4 regions of the Streptomyces sp. SX-6 genome follow, and region 1 is predicted to be linked to each of the others. Evidence: riboswitches for the same ligand, from Rfam matches in the RefSeq annotation. Region 1 holds a riboswitch; each other region holds the start of a gene.
The links. A riboswitch is a leader RNA that binds a small molecule or an ion and turns the genes downstream of it on or off. The one in region 1 is predicted to bind cobalamin.

Region 1 (2,195 bases):
TGACGAGGATCAGCCCCGTGACGGCTTCCGCGGGGCCCTTGCCCCAGCTCTTCTCGAGCACGGCGGAGGCGACGGACGTGTGCGCGAGGCTCTTCTCGTCGACGATCTCGTTCCAGTCGATGACCCCCAGGGTGCCGATCTGCAGCAGCAGATACAGAACCATGATGCCGAGGATGGAGTAGATGATGGAGCGCGGCAGGACGCGCCCCGGGTTCCTGATCTCGGCGCCCATGTAGGCGGTGGTGTTGTAGCCCCCGTAGTCGTAGATGCCGATGGTGAGCCCCAGGGCGAAGCCGATCCAGAAGTGATTGGTCGTCAGATCGAAGGAGTGTGCGGGGTAGGTGAAGGCGAGGTCGGGGCTGAAGTGGCTGAAGGCCGCGACGATCACGAGACCGATCGACGCGATCATCACCCACCACATCCCGGCCGCGATCCGCGCGAGTCTGTCCACCCGCCCCCACAGCATCGCGACCACGAGCACGATGAGCCCGACGCCGACGAGGTCGCCCTGAGTCTGCGTCATATCCGGCCAGAGATACTGGAGATACGCCACGAAGCCGATGACGCCCGTGGACATCGCGAGCGGAATGTAGAGCATCGCCGTCCAGATGAACAGGAACGGCATCAACTTGCCGGTGCGGTACTGGAACGCCTGCCGCAGATAGACGTAACTGCCGCCCGCCCCGGGCAGCGACGCACCCAGCTCGGCCCAGATCAGGCCGTCCGCGAGCGCGAGGACCGCACCGGCCGCGAAGCCGATGACGGCGTGCGGCCCGCCGAAGGCGGCGACCATGGTGGGGATGGTGATGAAAGGTCCGATCCCGCACATCTGCGTCATGTTGATGGCGGTGGCCTGGAAGAGGCCGATACGGCGGACGAAGCCGACCGGCTTCTCCGGCTCGTTGTCTGGAATTGCCACGGCGGTCAACCTCTCGTCGTCATCGGTTGCACTCGCACTCGTAGCACCGGCGCGCCGGACACGTCCATCACCTGGACCGTTCGAGAGCGGCGGATGGCCGCCCTCCGCTCGAACGGGCCATGACAATCGCCACTTTCCGGCCACCCCGTCCCCGGCGAGGCGCTACAGTGGCCCGGCCGTGGTGTTCGGGAAGACCGGTGGGGACCTTCGAGGTCCGACTCCGGAGCGGCCCTCGCCACTGTGATCGGGAAGTCACCGTCCCGTTCCGCACGCCCTTCGCGGTGCGCGGAGCCACTGGCAGCAGCCGGCTGCTGGGAAGGCAGGGACGGTCGCGCATGCGGACCCGTAAGCCAGGAGACCGGCCACGGCATCTCACGAATCGATCCACGAGGTGCTGGAGCGTGATCCGCAGATGACCCTGCCCACCGATACCCCCGCCGGCGTGCCCGCCGCCTTCCGATGGCGCCGCGAGGACACCATACGAACCGCCGGCCTGCTGGCCGTCATAGCCGCCTTGCACGTCGTCGCCTTCGGCGTGCTCTTCCTGCTCGTCGCCCCCAACCACTACACGGTGGGCTCCAAGGTCTACGGAGTCGGCCTCGGCATCACCGCCTACACCCTCGGCATGCGGCACGCCTTCGACGCCGACCACATAGCCGCCATCGACAACACCACCCGCAAGCTGATGGCCGACGGCAAGCGCCCGGTCTCGGTCGGCTTCTGGTTCGCGCTCGGCCACTCCAGCGTTGTCGTCGTCATGGCCGCCCTCGTCGCCGGCGGTACGCACCTGGCCGGGACCCTGATGAACGAGGACTCCGCCACCCACCAGACCCTCGGCGTGGTCGGCACCACCGTCTCCGGCGGCTTCCTCTACCTCATCGCCGCCCTCAACCTCGTCGCCCTCTCGGGCATCCTGCGCATCTTCCGCTCCATGCGTGAGGGCCGCTACGACGAGGCCGAGCTCGAGAAGCAGCTGGACTCCCGCGGGTTCATGAACCGCCTCCTCGGCCGCTTCACGCGCTCCATCAGCCGCCCCGGCCAGATGTACCCGCTCGGCTTCCTCTTCGGCCTCGGCTTCGACACCGCCACCGAGGTCACCCTGATGGTGATGGCGGGCAGCGGTGCCGCCGCCGGACTGCCCTGGTACGCGATCGTCTGCCTGCCGCTGCTGTTCGCCGCCGGCATGAGCCTGTTCGACACCCTCGACGGCACGTTCATGAACTTCGCCTACCAGTGGGCGTTCTCCAACCCGGTCCGCAAGGTCTACTACAACCTC
Region 2 (2,195 bases), on a different contig from region 1:
CGCCGACGCTCGCCCCGGAGGAGACGCCGAGCAGCGCCGGTTCCGCGAGCGGATTGCGGACGAGGGCCTGGAGCGCCATGCCGCAGACGGACAGCCCCGCCCCCACGGTGCCGCCGAGCAGCACCCTGGGCAGCCGGACGTCCGTCACGATGGTTTCCCGGACCTGCGGCCAGTCGCCACCGCCCGACGACGGTACGAGCCGGTGCCACAGGATCTGCCAGACCTGTCCGGGCGGCACCGTGACCGAGCCCAGTGCGACGCCGAACGTGACCACCGCGCACAGCAGGACGAGCAGCCCCGCCACCACCGACCAGTACCGGGTGTTCCGGGTCACCGGAAGGACTCCGGGTGCAGCTGCCGGGCCAGCGACTCGACCGCCGCGGGCACCCGTACGCCCAACACCGTGGAGGAGAGCGGGAGTACGACGAAGCGCCGGTCGCGGATCGCGGGCACGTCCTTGAGCGCCGGGTTCGACAGCAGGAAGGACTTCTTGGCCTCGACGGACTGATCCCCGTAGTCGTAGATCACGACAACCTCGGGGGCCCGCTGGGCGACCTGCTCGAACGACACGTTGCCGAAGCGCTTGTCGAGGTCGGCGAAGACGTTTCTGCCACCGGCCAGTTCGAGGATCTCGTTGCCGATGCCCGCGCCGCCGGCGGTGAACGCGGTCTGCTCGCCGCTGTCGTAGACGAAGGCCTTCACCGGTTTCGCCTGGGCGAGGCGGGACTTCACCCGGTCCAGGGTGGTGTGCATCGAGGCGACCAGCGCCTTGGCCCGGCCCTCCGCCCCGAAGATCCGGCCGACGGTCAGGATCTCCTGGTCGTCGGTGGCCGTGGTCACGCGGCCGGAGGGGCAGTTCTCGATGCTGAGGTGGGTGTTGACGCCGCTCTTGGCGAGCGCGGCACGGCCGCGTCCCTGCGACTCGTCGAAGGCGCTGCCGAACCCGGCGTAGACGAAGTCGGGTTCGGCGGAGAGCAGAGTCTCCTGGGAGGGATACTGCTTGGCGAGCACCTTGACCGAGTCATAGGCGGCCCGGTACTCGGGCAGTACGGCGTCGTCGAGGTAGGCGGTGCCCACCATGGACTTCTGCAGGCCCAGCGCCAGCATGATCTCGGTGGCGTGCTGGTTGAGCGCCACCGCACGGGTGGGCGGGTGCTGATAGGTGGTGGTGACACCGCAGTTGCGCACGGTGTAGGGGAAGCCTTCGGCGGTGTCCGTGTCCGCCGAATCGGTCCTGGGCGCGGCCGAGCCGCAGCCGGCGACGAGCAGCAGACAGACGGCTGCCGCCAGGCCGGGAAGCATGCGTATGCGAATGCGCATGGTGCTGTGTGGGTCCTCTCACCGGAACCGGGCCGGGGGTCGGGGCATGGCAAGCGGGCCAGTCTCCTGACTCCCGGATCAGCACTCCCCTCGGCCTTCCCGCCTTGCGGCCGTGGCCTTCGTCGAGGTTCGCTCCCCGGTCACAGTGGCGCGACCGTGCCGGAATTGCACCGGCTTCCTGGCATCCACGGACATCTTAAAGGGATGTTCAAATGGCCCTGTGACAGGCTCTCAACCGATGCCGTATTCCCTGGCCGACTTGGCCGACTTGAGGCGCTTCTTCAGCGTCAGTACCGGTCCACCGCCCCACGACGCCCGCCCCTGGGCCGATTTGGCAACCGACCGCAGCGCGCTCGCCGGCCGTGTCGACGGTGTCGCGCGACGCCTCGCCCTGACGGAGCGGCGGGTGGCCGCCTCCGTGATGTTCCAGGGCCTGGCGGCCCGGGTCTGGTCCCCGCTGATCGGCGCGCACCTGTGCCACGGGCTGCTGCTCGACCTGCCGGGCGGGGAGTTGTACTGGCTGCCCGCACCGGGCGGTGCGGTGCCGTTGCACCTGGCCCGGCCCGCGGGGCACTGGAAGGCGGCTTCGCCGGAGGAGGTGTACGCGCAAGGGCATGCGCTGCTGGAGCCGGTCGCGGACGCGTTGCGCGAACTCCTGCCGATCTCCCCGAAGGTCCTGTGGGGCAACTCGGCCTCCACGGTGGCGGAAGCACTCGATGCCGTCGCAGCGGCCCACCCCGAACGGGCGGCACACGCGCAGGCCCTGGGCCGCGAGCTGACGGGCCTCGGCAGCCACCACGGCCTGGCCGAGTGGCCCGGATCGGCCTTCCGGCGGCGCAGTTGCTGCCTCTACCACCGCAAGCCCGGCGCCGCGC
Region 3 (2,195 bases), on a different contig from region 1:
CGATGCGCAGCGCGCCGATGCGCTCCTTGAGCTTGGCGACCAGGGCGTTCGCCGTCTCCTCGCCGACGGGCACGGCGACCGAGATGGCCATGCAGCGCTCGCCCGCGGAGCCGTAGCCGGCGCCGATGAGGGCGTCCGCGGCCTGGTCGAGGTCGGCGTCCGGCATCACGATCATGTGGTTCTTGGCGCCGCCGAAGCACTGGGCGCGCTTGCCGTGCGCGGCGGCGGTGGCGTAGATGTGCGCGGCGATCGGGGTGGAGCCGACGAAGCCGACGGCCTGGACGCGCGGGTCCTCCAGCAGCGTGTCGACCGCTTCCTTGCCGCCGTTGACGACGTTGAGCACACCCGCCGGCAGCCCGGCCTCGAGGAAGAGCTCCGCGAGCCGCAGGGGCACGGACGGGTCGCGCTCGGACGGCTTGAGGATGAACGCGTTGCCGCAGGCGATCGCGGGCGCGGCCTTCCACAGCGGGATCATCGCGGGGAAGTTGAACGGGGTGATCCCCGCCACGACGCCCAGCGGCGCCCGCAGCGAGTGGACGTCGATGCCCGTGCCCGCGTTGTCGGTGAACTCGCCCTTGAGCAGGTGCGGAATGCCGGCGGCGAACTCGACGACCTCGAGCCCGCGCTGGAGGTCGCCGTGCGCGTCGGCGACCGTCTTGCCGTGCTCGGCGGACAACATCCGGGCCAGGGAGTCCCGTTCGCCCTCCACGAGCTGGAGGAACTTCATCAGGACGCGGGCCCGGCGCTGCGGGTTCCACGCGGCCCACTCGGCCTGCGCCTTCACCGCGTCGTCGATCGCGGCTGTGGTCTCGTCGCGCCCCGCCAGGGGCACCCTCGCCTGCACCGCGCCGGTGTTGGGGTCGTGGACATCGCCGAACAGCCCCGATGTTCCGGATATGTGCTTGCCGCCGATGAAATGGGTGAGTTCACGAACCATGAACAGCTTGCTCCCGTCAGGTGGGATCCGGGGATGGCACGGCAGGCCCGGCGGCGTCACCGGGTACGGTGCGCGCGCACGGAACAGCCGCGGGACGCGAAGGCGGGCGATTCGCCGGAGAGTTCCGGAGAGTTATGGACGCACGGACGTTCCCGTGCGTTCCGGAGGATCGCCGCGGTCGTGGGTGAGGACCGGTGCCATGCGTGTCTGCTCCATCCTCGTGGAAACACGGAACATGCCGCGGCCGGTATCCTGACTCCCGGATCACCGCATGCCGCCAGCCTTCCCGACGCGACGCGTCAGTGGCGTGCGCGCAACGGCACACTCCCCGGTCACAGTGGCGGGACCGTTCCGGATTCGCACCGGCTTCCCTGCACCGCGGGCCTTGGTCACGAACATATAGTTGGACGTCCTAGTAAGTCCACCCCCTGCCGGCCCCGGCCCCGGCCCCGGCCCCGACCCCAGCCCCTGACGCCGGCAGGCCGGATCCGGCCGTACCCGGAAATGGCTGGATCGCGGAAGTGCCGAAGGGTGCCGGGGCTTGGGAGGATGCGACCCGCTGTCGACGCGACCAGTGAGGGGAACGGCCATGACCGCTGTCATCACGCCTCAGGAACTCCACGCGCGCTACCAGAACACGTTCGGCCGGGCGGGCGGATATCTGCCGCGGAACCCGCTCGCCATCGACGAATTCCAGAAGAGCCTCGCCCAGCGCGCGGCGGACCTCAAGGAAGAACTCCACCCGGCCGTACAGGAGATGGCCGAGCTCATCCACTCCGACGGCATCGTCCGGAAGTACGTGTCCGAGATGATTGCCCAGGTCCCGGACGCGCACCGGCACATCGCCGACCTCGACGCGTTCGTCCAGTACCTCAACGTCGTCGTCAAATGGGCACCCTCGTACGACCGCGACCCGATGAAGCTGATATCCCTGCCGATGTCCGCACTCGTCGGCTACATGCGGCTGACACCGTCGGGCAATGTCGCCTTCCGCCTCCCGCAGTTCAACGACAAGCTCCGGGTGATCCTCCGGGCGTGGTGTCAGTATCTGGACAGCCCGGAGAGCGCGCATGTGCTGAACACCCGGAACTGGTTCTCGCAGCCGGCCGTCGAGCTCAACAAGCTCTACGAATACGAGTGCTGGGACCACCGGACGGAGGAGCACTGGGGCTTCACGTCGTACAACGACTTCTTCCACCGCCCGGTCAAGATGCAGGAGTTCCGTCCGCTCGCGGGGGAGGGCGATCCCTCGGTCATC
Region 4 (2,195 bases), on a different contig from region 1:
CAGGCCGCCGGCGGCGGCGAGGTCGTCGAGGTTGGCGGCGGCGCGGCCGGTGAAGTCGAGGGCGAGCCCGTCGACGGGGGCCTTGGCCAGGACGGGCAGTGCCTCGCCGAGCCGGTCGAAGTAGGAGGCGACCAGGAGCTGAGGGCGGTCGGTGAGGGCGCCGAGTTCACGGTAGGCGCGGGCTGCGGCGTTCAGTTCGGCCGGGGTGCGGTCCTGGACGAGGGCGGGCTCGTCGAGCTGCACCCACGTGGCGCCGGCGGCCCGCAGGTCGGCGAGCACCTCGGCGTAGACGGGCAGCAGCCGGTCCAGCAGGGTCAACGGGTCGAAGCCGGGCGCCACTTCGGGGGCGGGCTTGGCGAGCAGGAGGTAGGTGACCGGGCCGACGAGCACGGGGCGTCCGGTGAGACCTAGGGCGAGGGCCTCCTTCAGCTCCCCGACCTGCTTGCGGGAGTCGGCGGCGAAGACGGTGCCGGGGCCCAGTTCCGGCACGAGGTAGTGGTAGTTGGTGTCGAACCACTTGGTCATTTCGAGCGGCGCCGCGTCCTTGGTCCCGCGCGCCATCGCGAAGTAGCCGTCCAGGGCGTCCGCTTCGACGGCGGCCCGGTGGCGGGCGGGGATGGCGCCGACCATGACGCTGGTGTCGAGGACGTGGTCGTAGTACGAGAAGTCGCCGGTCGGGACCTCGTGGATCCCGGTGGCGGCGAGGCCGCGCCAGGTGGCGGCCCGCAGTCGGGCGGCGGTCCGCCGCAGCCCGTCGGCGTCCGCCCGGCCCTTCCAGTAGCCCTCGACGGCCTTCTTCAGTTCCCGGTCGGGGCCCTGACGGGGATAGCCGTACACGGTGGCCCGTGCTGCCGCGGCCGCGGTCTTGCGGGTCATGGAACTCTCCTTCGCGAGTTGCCCAGGAGGCCCGGGGACGACCGGGGGCGCGAAGGGTACGGCTGACACCGCACACCGCGGTGCTGCGCGCGCCGACCCGCCCTCGAGGTCACCGGACCTTCCGTGCGCACTGGTCGCGCACGGGCAGCGGCAGGTCTTCGGACTCGCGGGCGCGTGCATGGCGCACACCTACTGACCGTCGCTTCCCGGTCCCTACGGGCCCAGTGCTCATGACGGCGGTCGTTCCCGCTCACCGCTGCGGGGCAGTTCCGGATTCCCACCGGATTCCCTCTTGCGACGCGCCTGCCTGGCGGGCAGGGCGAACCAGCTGCACCGGTCAGCCTAGGTGCTGACCGGTGCGCGGAACAGCCCTGTTCACCTGCCGGACACACCGGAGCCGCGGCGGACGGCCAGGGTGAGGAGGGCGCAGACGGCATAGAAGGCGAGGAAGGCGACGTACGCCGCTTCGCCGTTGCCGGTGGCGAGGAAGGACTGGCGGAAGGCGATGTTGACCAGCAGGCCGCCGAGGGCGCCGACGGCGCCCGCGAGGCCGATCAGGGCGGCGGCCCGCCGCTCGGCCGCGGCATGTGCCGCGGCCGGGTCCGTGCCCGCCTGGGCCGCGGCCAGCGCCTTGGCGTGGTGGAGGGCGGGGATCATGCGGTAGACGGAGCCGTTGCCGATGCCGCTGAGGACGAACAGCGCGACGAAGCCCGCGAAGAAGACGGCGACCAGGCCCTGTTGGGCGGCGACGAGGATCAGCGCGGCGGAGACCGCCATGGCCCCGAAGACGGCGACGGTCACCCGGGCACCGCCGTGCCGGTCGGCCCACGCGCCGCCCAGCGGGCGGGAGAGCGAGCCGAGCAGCGGGCCGAGGAAGGTGAGGTAGGCGGCCTTGACCGGGGTGTCGAACTGGTCCTGGAACTGCACCTGGAGGACCTGCCCGAAGGCGAAGCCGAAGCCGATGAACGAGCCGAACGTGCCGAGGTAGAGCACCGAGAGCAGCCAGGTGTGGCCGTCGCGGGTGATCTCGCGCAGGGCCGGATGCCGGTGGCGGACCGGCAGGTTGTCCATCCACCGCGCCGCGGCGACGACGGTGAGCGCGATCAGCGGGATGTAGCACAGCGGCAGCAGCCGGGGGTGGCCCGCACCCGCGGTGGCGAGGACGAGGAGGCCGACGAGCTGGACCGCCGGCACGCCGAGGTTGCCGCCGCCCGCGTTGATGCCCAGCGCCCGGCCCTTGAGGCGCTGCGGGTAGAAGGCGTTGATGTTGGCCATGGACGAGGCGAAGTTGCCTCCGCCGACCCCGGCCACGGCGGCGG

Region 2: it holds a riboswitch for cobalamin, as region 1 does, so the genes downstream of both, ACV530_RS33045 (ABC transporter substrate-binding protein) here and nicT (Nickel transporter NicT) in region 1, are expected to answer to the same signal.
Region 3: it holds a riboswitch for cobalamin, as region 1 does, so the genes downstream of both, ACV530_RS03580 (CoA-acylating methylmalonate-semialdehyde dehydrogenase) here and nicT (Nickel transporter NicT) in region 1, are expected to answer to the same signal.
Region 4: it holds a riboswitch for cobalamin, as region 1 does, so the genes downstream of both, metE (5-methyltetrahydropteroyltriglutamate--homocysteine S-methyltransferase) here and nicT (Nickel transporter NicT) in region 1, are expected to answer to the same signal.

What each region holds. Positions count from the first base shown of each region.
Region 1 covers NZ_JBTHHU010000006.1:21,309-23,503, forward strand. Annotated here, with positions in the region: gene ACV530_RS09180 (APC family permease) at 1-913, opposite strand, end outside; cobalamin riboswitch at 1,082-1,300, shown strand; gene nicT (Nickel transporter NicT) at 1,332-2,195, shown strand, end outside.
Region 2 covers NZ_JBTHHU010000044.1:10,415-12,609, reverse strand. Annotated here, with positions in the region: gene ACV530_RS33050 (FecCD family ABC transporter permease) at 1-334, opposite strand, end outside; gene ACV530_RS33045 (ABC transporter substrate-binding protein) at 331-1,320, opposite strand; cobalamin riboswitch at 1,359-1,556, opposite strand; gene ACV530_RS33040 ((2Fe-2S)-binding protein) at 1,580-2,195, shown strand, end outside.
Region 3 covers NZ_JBTHHU010000002.1:321,883-324,077, reverse strand. Annotated here, with positions in the region: gene ACV530_RS03580 (CoA-acylating methylmalonate-semialdehyde dehydrogenase) at 1-937, opposite strand, end outside; cobalamin riboswitch at 1,163-1,333, opposite strand; gene ACV530_RS03575 (phophatidylserine decarboxylase associated domain-containing protein) at 1,527-2,195, shown strand, end outside.
Region 4 covers NZ_JBTHHU010000026.1:102,312-104,506, reverse strand. Annotated here, with positions in the region: gene metE (5-methyltetrahydropteroyltriglutamate--homocysteine S-methyltransferase) at 1-876, opposite strand, end outside; cobalamin riboswitch at 1,009-1,221, opposite strand; gene nirD (nitrite reductase small subunit NirD) at 1,252-2,195, opposite strand, start outside.